DNA from 3 places in the Zhaonella formicivorans genome. Region 1 is predicted to be linked to each of the others. Evidence: riboswitches for the same ligand, from Rfam matches in the RefSeq annotation. Region 1 holds a riboswitch; each other region holds the start of a gene.
What was found. A riboswitch is a leader RNA that binds a small molecule or an ion and turns the genes downstream of it on or off. The one in region 1 is predicted to bind lysine.

Region 2: another riboswitch for lysine. It lies ahead of EYS13_RS10825 (transporter substrate-binding domain-containing protein); the one in region 1 lies ahead of lysA (diaminopimelate decarboxylase).
Region 3: another riboswitch for lysine. It lies ahead of dapF (diaminopimelate epimerase); the one in region 1 lies ahead of lysA (diaminopimelate decarboxylase).

Annotation. Positions count from the first base shown of each region.
Region 1 is NZ_CP085524.1:785,785-789,066, forward strand. It holds gene EYS13_RS03830 (manganese catalase family protein) at 1-543, opposite strand, end outside; gene EYS13_RS03835 (spore coat protein CotJB) at 556-813, opposite strand; gene EYS13_RS03840 (spore coat associated protein CotJA) at 817-1,005, opposite strand; lysine riboswitch at 1,245-1,431, shown strand; gene lysA (diaminopimelate decarboxylase) at 1,521-2,867, shown strand; gene EYS13_RS03850 (site-2 protease family protein) at 3,137-3,282, shown strand, end outside.
Region 2 is NZ_CP085524.1:2,218,794-2,222,075, forward strand. It holds gene EYS13_RS10815 (amino acid ABC transporter ATP-binding protein) at 1-27, opposite strand, end outside; gene EYS13_RS10820 (amino acid ABC transporter permease) at 46-825, opposite strand; gene EYS13_RS10825 (transporter substrate-binding domain-containing protein) at 888-1,724, opposite strand; lysine riboswitch at 1,828-2,008, opposite strand; gene csaB (polysaccharide pyruvyl transferase CsaB) at 2,135-3,232, opposite strand; gene EYS13_RS10835 (DUF5693 family protein) at 3,225-3,282, opposite strand, start outside.
Region 3 is NZ_CP085524.1:1,247,570-1,250,851, forward strand. It holds gene EYS13_RS06245 (LL-diaminopimelate aminotransferase) at 1-983, opposite strand, end outside; gene dapF (diaminopimelate epimerase) at 1,000-1,836, opposite strand; lysine riboswitch at 1,937-2,119, opposite strand; gene EYS13_RS06255 (calcium-transporting P-type ATPase, PMR1-type) at 2,207-3,282, opposite strand, start outside.

The DNA of each region.
Region 1 (3,282 bases):
CTGCACATGAACCAGTGTTTCACCGAAACGCTGGAAATGTACTACTTCCCTTTCCCGTAAGAATCTTAAAGCGTCGATAACCCCGGGGTCGTCTGTTAAATTGATTAAATTTTCATAAGTTGCCCGGGCTTTTTGTTCTGCGGCCATGTCTTCATGCAGGTCGGCTACGGGATCGCCCAGAGCTGCTATATATTTGGCCGACCAAGGCACCCCGTTAGCATCCACCCAGAAGAGGGCCCTGTCGTGTTGGGCGTAATGTCCTCCCAGTCCCGCTTCTTTCAGAACTTCGATAGGGGCATCTTTGATTAACTGATAAACCATGGTCGCCACTATTTCCATATGGGCTAATTCCTCAGTACCGATATCAGTCAGGATACCTTTTGCCCTGTTGGTAGGCATGCTGTAGCGTTGATTTAGGTAACGCAAAGAGGCAGAAAGTTCCCCGTCGGGTCCGCCATACTGGGTAATCAAATATTTTGCCATTTGTACGTCGGGTTTAGTAATGCGCACAGGATATTCCAGTTTTTTTTCATAGACCCACATTCCAAGCCCTCCTTAATAGCTGAATTCCCAAGGCCAAGGATCTTCTATCCAACGCCATGGATATTGGCTGGGTGAATAACCATAAACGGTTAAAGGTCCATAACGGTTTTCATAAGTTCTTTTTAAAGCATTAAGCTCTTGAGTTACGCGATTATATTCGACAAGAGGTTCTCTTTCGCCAGGGTGCGTATCCAGATACAAAGTCAGTTCAATTGCTACAAACTCAAGCTCTTGAATTCTCCGCAGCATTTGAACTTGTTCGCGGTACATCAATTAAACCCCCTCCCGTTTGTGATAGGGCCTGTATAGCTCTGGAAAAAGTGTTCCTTTCTCTAAGGCTTCCTGCGGGTTAAAGATCCTGCCGTATCTTTGGTAAGGAATGTAGGCTTCAGCTAATCTTAGCCGCGGTGAGTAACTTTCGTGTTCATTGTGATACTCCGGTGCTTGATATTCTTTTTCCATGGTTTCCCTCCTTAATTACAATCCTAGTTTAGTATATTACAAAAGATGGCATGGTGTTACATTTCAGAGGATTTCTGGTAATCAGAAAACTATTTGTTTATAGAATGTAGTGGAAAATGGTCGAAACTAGCCAATGTGGAACGACTTACGGGGCAGGCATAAATATTTGTTATTGACAAAGTTGTCCTATGGTGGTATGATATCAATAACATAACTTAATAAAATACCTCATCTCTGTGAGGTGAGGTAGAGGCGCGAAGGGTCAAGAGTACTTATAAGGATTATGGGAATAAGGTGAATTATAAGGAAAGGGGCATTCGCCGAAGTTCAATGGCTTCCCAGGCTGTTGAGCTGGGTCTGCATTTAAGAAATGCAGGACTGTCACCCGGTTTTATCCTGGAAACCGGGTGGAGCACTATCTCACGTACAGGAAAGAGGTGGGCACATACCGAATTTTTGCGGCTATGGGTGTTGCTCATAGCCGTTTTTATTTTACTAAATAAGGGGCGATATAAATGAAATTACATGGCACGATGAAAATAAATAATCAAGGCCATTTAGAAATTGGTGGCTGCGACACCGTGGAATTAGTTAAAGAATATGGCACTCCCCTGGTTGTCTTGGATGAAGCTCTGTTCCGGCAAACCTGTCGCCAATATTACCATTATTTTGTTGAACGTTTTCAGAATGCTGAAGTTATTTATGCCAGTAAGGCTTTTATCAGTCCTGCTGTTTGTAAGATTATTGAGGTAGAAGGCTTGGGACTGGATGTTGTTTCGGGAGGGGAATTATATACCGCCTTACAGGCGGATTTTCCGGCCCGAAAGATATATTTTCATGGCAATAACAAAAGCCCGCAGGAATTGTCCATGGCCCTTGAGGCCAAGGTTGGCCGGATAGTGGTTGATAATTTTTATGAGTTAGAAATGTTAGATAAAATGGCTGAACTTTTCAAGGTTAAGGCGGATATATTATTGCGGATAACCCCTGGTATTGAGGCCCATACTCATGAATTTATTAAGACAGGACAAATTGACTCTAAATTTGGGTTTACTTTACCTAACGGGCAAGCTCTGCAGGCTGTGCGGGAAGCTATAAATTTGCAGAATATCAAGCTGCGGGGTTTGCATTGCCATATTGGCTCACAAATTTTTGAAATGGAATCTTATCGCCATGCAGCACAAGTCATGATGGGCTTTGTGAAAACCATCAAGAAAGAGCTGAACTTTGTAACTGAAGAACTAAATTTAGGGGGAGGCTTTGGCATTTATTACAAAGAAGGTGATACTCCTGCCCAGATTAAGGTTTACGCTGAAACTGTTATGAACACTGTCAAGGAACAAGCAAAACACCTGGGTTTAACAATGCCTAAAATTATAGTTGAGCCCGGTCGTTCCATTGTGGGCCCTGCGGGAACAACGCTTTACTCCGTGGGTTCGATCAAGGAGATCCCCGGCGTTCGCAAGTATGTAGCCGTAGACGGTGGAATGGCAGATAATATCAGACCTGCCCTTTATGGGGCAAAATACGAAGCCATCCTGGCCAACAAATGCACTCATCCAGCTGAAGAGACGATTTCAATTACGGGCAAATGCTGCGAGTCCGGAGATATGTTGATTCATGATATTATGCTCCCTAAGGCAGAGGCTGGAGATGTTTTAGCAATTTCTTGCACCGGAGCATACGGATACTCAATGGCTAGCAACTATAATTCCCTTGGCAAACCGGCGGTAGTTTTAGCTGTCGACGGCCATGCGGATTTGATCATTAAAAGAGAAAGCCATCAGGATTTGCTCAGGAACCACATTATTCCGGAACGGTTGCAAAAAGGAAAAACTATGTCATTTGCCTCAATGGGTTAAAAAAAGCAAGGAAAAAGTTTCCGCACTACACTTGTCAAGCTGTCAAACTATTTTACCACAGCGTGGACAAAGCTAGCGCGCCAATCAGGTGTGCGTACCCGTTTTGCCCACGCTTTTTTTATTTTTATAAAGGATGTGTTGCCTATAGCGTCTCTCCCGGCATATTTGCACAATCAGGTTTTGTTGAAGTAGTTTATGAAAACATGATATAATCTATAGAAATGCAAGACGAGACTGAGCGGTAAAAAAATGCTTTGGGGAGTGGTGGGATGTTTTTCGATAGCTGGATCGAAATTTTAGTAGGCATACCGGCAATTTTATTGGCTATAACTTTTCATGAGTTTGCCCATGGAAAAACCGCAGCAATTCTAGGTGATCCAACACCTGAAAATGAAGGTAGGCTTTCACTGAATCC
Region 2 (3,282 bases), 1.4 Mb from region 1:
ATGTTGGATATCAAGTACTTTTTCCATATTTATCTCCTCCTTCGTCTAGTATTTGTTAGGCCAGTCCTTTGTCCTACGCAGCATATCTTCTGGCCTATCCACTTGCATCTGATTGCCGGTCAGATCATAATTTTCCGGACCGTCCAATTTTCTTTCAATAAAACGTAAAATTCTTGTCACTGTAAAGGTCATTATAAAATAAATAATGCTGGCCACAAAAAATGATTCGAAGTATCTGAAGTTGTTTCCGGCAATTGATTTTGTTTGGAAAAACAATTCTGTTACAGAAATAACGTTTAAAACCGAGGTATCTTTAATATTTATTACAAATTCATTACCTGTTGCCGGTAAAATATTACGAATTACCTGGGGCAAAACAACATTTTGCATAGTTTGGAAATGATTCATGCCGATCGCATGGGCAGCTTCAAACTGTCCCTTGTCAACAGAAATGATACCTCCGCGAACAATTTCCGCCATGTACGCCCCTGTATTGATGGATACTATAAAAATTGCCGCAACCATTCGATCCATATCTATTCCAAAGGCTAGAGCCGAACCATAGTAAATAACCATAGCTTGTACAATCATAGGTGTTCCCCTGAAGAACTCCACATAAGCAGAAAGAAGAGCATTAATTATCTTAAGAAGTACTTTTTTCATTCCTGCCTCAGGCATTGGGATAGTACGTACAACCCCTATTAGTAAACCAATGATAGAGCCCAAAATAGTACCTATAATAGAAATAAAAAGCGTTACCCCGGCTCCGCGAAGAAACATCGGCCAATAATTGGAAACAATTTTTACTAACCATTCATATGTCATATTTCTCCTCCTCTATAAATTGATAAAACCGGCTGTATCAAAACACAGTCGGTTTTACATTATTATTGAGCCGCCGGTTGATTAGCGATAGCAGCATCCATAATCCTTGTACGTTCTTCTTCCGAAATTCCTGCTAGTATTTCATTGATTTTTTCTGTTAAATCACTGCCTTTGGGAAGACCGACAGCAATTGCTGTATCTGCATCCGATGTTTTAAATCCATCTGTAAATTCTACCATCGCAAAGTTTTCATTGGCAGCCGTTGCACTAACACCTTCCGGACGTTCGGAAACATATCCGTCTATCATACCCGATTCAAGAGCAACTCTCATTGCAGGAAAATTATCCATCGCAGGCTGCTTAATTACACCCTCTATTTGATCAATTACGGTATAGTGGAAGGTATTTAATTGAGCAGTTATTTTTGCCCCCTTGAAATCCTGGATAGAAGTTGCCCCTTCATATTTTCCGCCTTTTTTAACTACCATAACTAAATCTGACTTATAGTAGGGATCTGAAAAATCAATTGTTTTCAAACGTTCTGCAGTTGGTGACATCCCTGCAATAATAGCATCGATTTTACCTGAGGTTAAGGCCGGGATAAGACCATCCCATTCAGTTTTAACTATAACTAATTCTTTGCCCAAACCTTCAGCAATTCTTTTTGCAATTTCTACATCGTATCCGCCCGCATATTCTGATGTACCTTCAATGGGAACTGCACCATTGGAATCATCCATTTGCGTCCAGTTAAATGGTGCATAACCAGCTTCCATGCCTACCCTAAATGTTCCGCCCTCTGATACTTGTTCCTTTGAACTACTATTTGCCCCACACCCTGTTAAGAGCACAATCAATGCCAAGGATAGGGCTACTAATACTGATAATTTTCTTCCCATAACTTTTTTCTCCTCCTTAATAAAATCTAAATATATAAAAAAAGACCTGAGATAGACTCAGGCCGCAATTACACTAGTTGCTCCCAATGCCTCATCTTTTCCCAAATGAGATAGCGCAACTCAATAAACCGGGAAGTTTATTGAGACAGTCCTACAGCTCTTAACTGCAGGCCCAGCATATAATACTGAGGATATTATATGCTTCGGCGACATTTCCTTCTCCTTAGCATCACCGCCCCTCAACTCCGCTAAAGACTGTTAAATATCGCGCCTCTACCCCACTTCTAAAAGTGAGGTCTTATTAAATTGTGTTACATTGTGAAGCTTACAACATCATAGCCTGTTTGTCAACCCAAATTAGCATAAAAATTGGTGAGTCAGGGGAGTGAGTCAGGGGACGGTTCTCTGACTCATTTTAGCAAATTCAGCGCTAGCTCTGCCGTCTGACGGGATTCCACCCTGAGTTCACCGACCCGTTCAGCGAGCTTGGCCACTGCTGCTTCCCGTTTGGCCAACACGCCAAACACTTCCCGGGAGAGGACCTCGAAGTCCAGCGTCTCCACCCGGCCTGCATTGGGCTGCTCCGTCAGCTTCAGGAAGCTGTCCACCTTGGGGTCGTAAGAAATCCCCACCGCCGGGACTCCCATGACTGCAGCCATGATCAGCGCATGGAGGCGCATCCCCACTACCAGCTGCAGTTCTCCCAGCACCCCCAGCATTTCGGTAACGCTGCACTGTTCCTTGATGAGCACCGGTTCCTCCTGCATCAAACGGGCAATTTCCCGACAGGCACAGACGTCATCAGGAAACTGGAAAGGCAAAAGCACCACCCGGTAACCTTGCCGTATGAGCTCATCCCCCAGCCGGGCCAGAACCCTTTGGTAGCCGGTCAGATTTTTCCACTGCCGCACGGAAATTCCCACCATAGGCAGTTTGTCTTCCGGCTTTATGCCGCAGCGTTCCAAAAGCTCCTGTCCCGGTTTTCTTTCTATCTCTCGGTGGTAGAGGCTGAACACTGCATCGGCGGTGACATAAACCGGAGGCCCGGTGACCCCCAGCTCGGTCAACAACTCCTTGGAGGCCTGGTCTCGCACAGTAATCACATCTACCTTGTTGGACACCAACGGCACCAGCTTTTTACCCACGCCGGAGGTAATGGGACCTATCCCCTGGGCGTAGTAAATTACCGGCTTGCCCATAAGCTTTGCCAGCCAGACAACACCCAGGTAATAAAGGATGCTTTTGGGACTGGTGGTATCCTGCAAGAGACTCCCCCCGCCGCTGATGAACAAGTCCGCCTGGCTTAATGCACGAAACACGTCCTTCAATTTCCAGCGGTTGACAGCCTCCACCCCGTACTGTTTGCTTGTCTTTGCCGGGTCGTTGGAGAGCACTGTGAACTTCAGCTCCGGTTTTAGAGAACGCAAAGTGCGCAGGATGCTGAAGAGCACCGCCTCATCCCCCGTATTGTTAAAGCCGTAATACCCGGACAACACTATCCTAGCCATGGAACAACCGCCTTCCCGCTCTTTCAGCCAACCGGTATGCAAAAATCAGG
Region 3 (3,282 bases), 460 kb from region 1:
ACCGGCGCCCAGATATAAAAGGTAGCTTTCGGCTTTTCCAAGCTCCAACCCATAGCATTCAGCCCGTCTACCACTACATCCCGACGTTCGCGGTAAACTTCGCACATCCTTTGCACGCATTCCTGGTCACCAAGCAGCCCGGCTATACCGGCATACTGTACCGCCTGGAATGCACCGGAATCGAGGTTGGATTTTAACCTACCCAGGGCTTCAATGACATCTGCCCGGCCTGCAGCCCAGCCGATCCTCCAACCGGTCATATTGTACGGTTTGGACAAGGAGTTAAATTCAATGCCCACTTCTTTGGCTCCGGGGGCCTGCAGGAAACTAGGCGCTTTATATCCTTCAAAAGTAATTTCGCTATAAGCAGCATCATGGCAGACTATGACATCATACTCTTTGGCAAAGGCAACCACGTCTCGGTAAAAATCCAAAGTAGCCAAAGCACCTGTGGGGTTGTTAGGGTAATTAATAAACATCAACTTAGCTTTCTTGGCAACCTCCGAGGGAATTGCCTCAAGATCCGGCAAAAAGCCGTTTTCGGCTTTTAGCGGCATCAAATATGGCTCTCCGCCTGCCAAAAGGGTACCGATGCCGTAAACGGGATATCCCGGATCGGGTACCAGGTTGATATCGCCCGGGTCTACATAACAGAAGTTAATATGGGCAATACCTTCTTTGGAGCCGATGAGGGTAACCACTTCCGTCTTGGGATCCAATTCCACACCAAACCTTCTTTTGTACCAAGCTGCTACAGCCTTGCGGTATTCCAACAGGCCGACGGAAGAAGGGTACTGGTGGTTAGCCGGATTATGGGCTTCTTCTACCAGTTTGGCGATGATATGGTCCGGGGTGGGACGGTCCGGGTCGCCAATCCCCAAACTGATGATGTCAACGCCTTTCTCCTTGGCTTCAGCGATTTTCTTTTCAATCCTGGCAAATAAATAAGGGGGTAATTTTCTGATCCGTTCCGCTTCTCTCATTTTATCAACATCCTCCTTAAACGCTGTAATCTCCGTTAAAAACAGTCTCCGCAGGTCCGGTCATATAAACGTGGTTGTCATGCTCGTTCCAAAAGATCTGCAAATCTCCCCCGGCCAAATGAACGGTTACTTTTCGCTCGGTCAGAAGATTTAATACTCCTGCCACCGCAACAGCACAAGCCCCTGTACCACAAGCTAATGTTTCGCCCGCTCCCCGCTCCCAGACTTTCATCCTAACTTCATTGGGACTTAAAATCTGTACAAATTCCACATTGGTCTTTTTGGGAAAAACATAATGGGTTTCGATTTGCCGGCCTAATGCGGCCAAAGGAATCTCATCCAAATTTCCTGTGTAAATAACGCAGTGCGGATTGCCCATGGACACCGCCGTTACCTGGTAAGGCTGTCCCCCTACCACCAGAGTCTCATTTACCACCAGGCCCGGTTCTCCCAGCATTGGAATAAGCGCACGGTCCAGATGAGGTTCTCCCATATCCACACAAATGCCGGTAATGCTGCCACTTTCTATTTGCAGGCGGGGCACGATTATGCCAGCCAGGGTTTCAACCCTGATCTCCTCTTTTTTTACAATCCCTTGTTCATACACATATTTGGCAAAACACCTGATGCCATTTCCGCACATCTCCGCCTCGCTGCCATCGGAGTTAAAAATGCGCATTCTGATATCTGCTACCTCAGAAGGCAGAATAATCATAAGCCCGTCGGCCCCGATTCCAAAATGACGGTCGCATACCTTAACTGCCAGCTCTCCTAAGTCTACCCCAGGGCTCAGTTCTTTACCCTCCAACACTACAAAATCATTACCCAAGCCATGCATTTTGGTAAACTTCATAGTCGCACCTCCGTTTTTCCTCGTGAGAATAGCAAAAAACGGCTGAGAGTACATCACCAGCCGCAAGTCTCAAAGGCAAGGTAAGACTCATCCCTCCTGTTCGTGAGATAGTGCTCCACCTAATAGCCAGGTACCATTAGGTGACAGTCCTGCACCTGTTCGATGCAGGCCCAGCCAAGAAGCCTGGGTAGCTTCTTGACTTCGGCGGATGCCCCTTTCCCTACAGCTCATTACCACCCGGTTCCTTGTAAGTACTTTTGACTACCGCACCTCTACCTCACCTCTTCTGAGATGAGGTTTATTTGATAAAGTTTGTGGTAATCTTAACATACTCTTTTAGTTATTGTCAATCGTTTTTAGTGGATGTTCATTAAGCTTTTAAGTAAATCAGTTTTCTGCCGATAGGTTTAACCAGGTAATGAATAAAAGCCGTAAAGAAAGTTCTCCAACCGGCTACCATGAGGATCAAGTACCAATGATAGCCGTTTAGGGGAGTAGTTTTAAAAATTGGCTGTAGCCAAGGCAGGTATATAACCGCCAGCTCCATGGTAATTGAGCAGCAAACAGCTAACACCAGGTAGGGATTAGAAAAAACACCCACCTGAAATAAGGAATACCTTTCAGATTTACAGTCAAATACATGGAACAACTGGGAAAAAACCAATGTGGCAAATGCCATGGTACGGGCCAAAGTCAAATTGCCATCGCTTAAGTAATTGGCCAGCACAAAAACCAGGAGGGTCCCAAGGCCAATCTGCAGCCCCCTACTCCCTATTTTGCGCCATAACCCCCGGGAGAATACGCTCTCTTTCGGATGACGCGGTTTGCGCTGCATAATGTCCGGGTCAGCATTATCAACCCCCAGCGCCATAGCAGGCAGCCCGTCTGTGACCAGGTTCACCCAGAGGATCTGAATAGGAAGCAGCGGTAACGGCAGAGCAAACAAAGCGGCCAGAAACATGGTTAACACTTCGCCTACATTACAGGACAAAAGATATCTGATAAATTTCCGGATATTGTCATAGATTGCCCTTCCCTCTTCCACCGCAGCAACTATGGTGGCAAAGTTGTCATCGGCCAGAATCATTGCCGAAGCTTCTTTGGTAACATCTGTTCCGGTCTTGCCCATGGCAACCCCGATATCCGCCTCCTTAACAGCAGGCGCGTCATTTACCCCGTCCCCGGTCATGGCCACCACCTCACCTCTTTGTTTCAGTGCTTTCACAATGCGCAGCTTATGCTTGGGAGAAACCCGGGCATATACCGAAATATCCTTCACCCGGGAGGCAAATTCTTCATCATCCATGGCATCCAACTCCACGCCGGTTATTACCTGTCCGGCCCCTACCGGCAAGCCCAATTCTTCTGCTACCGCCCGGGCTGTGATCTGGTGATCGCCGGTAATCATTACCGTCTTAATCCCCGCCTGCTTACATACTTGAATGG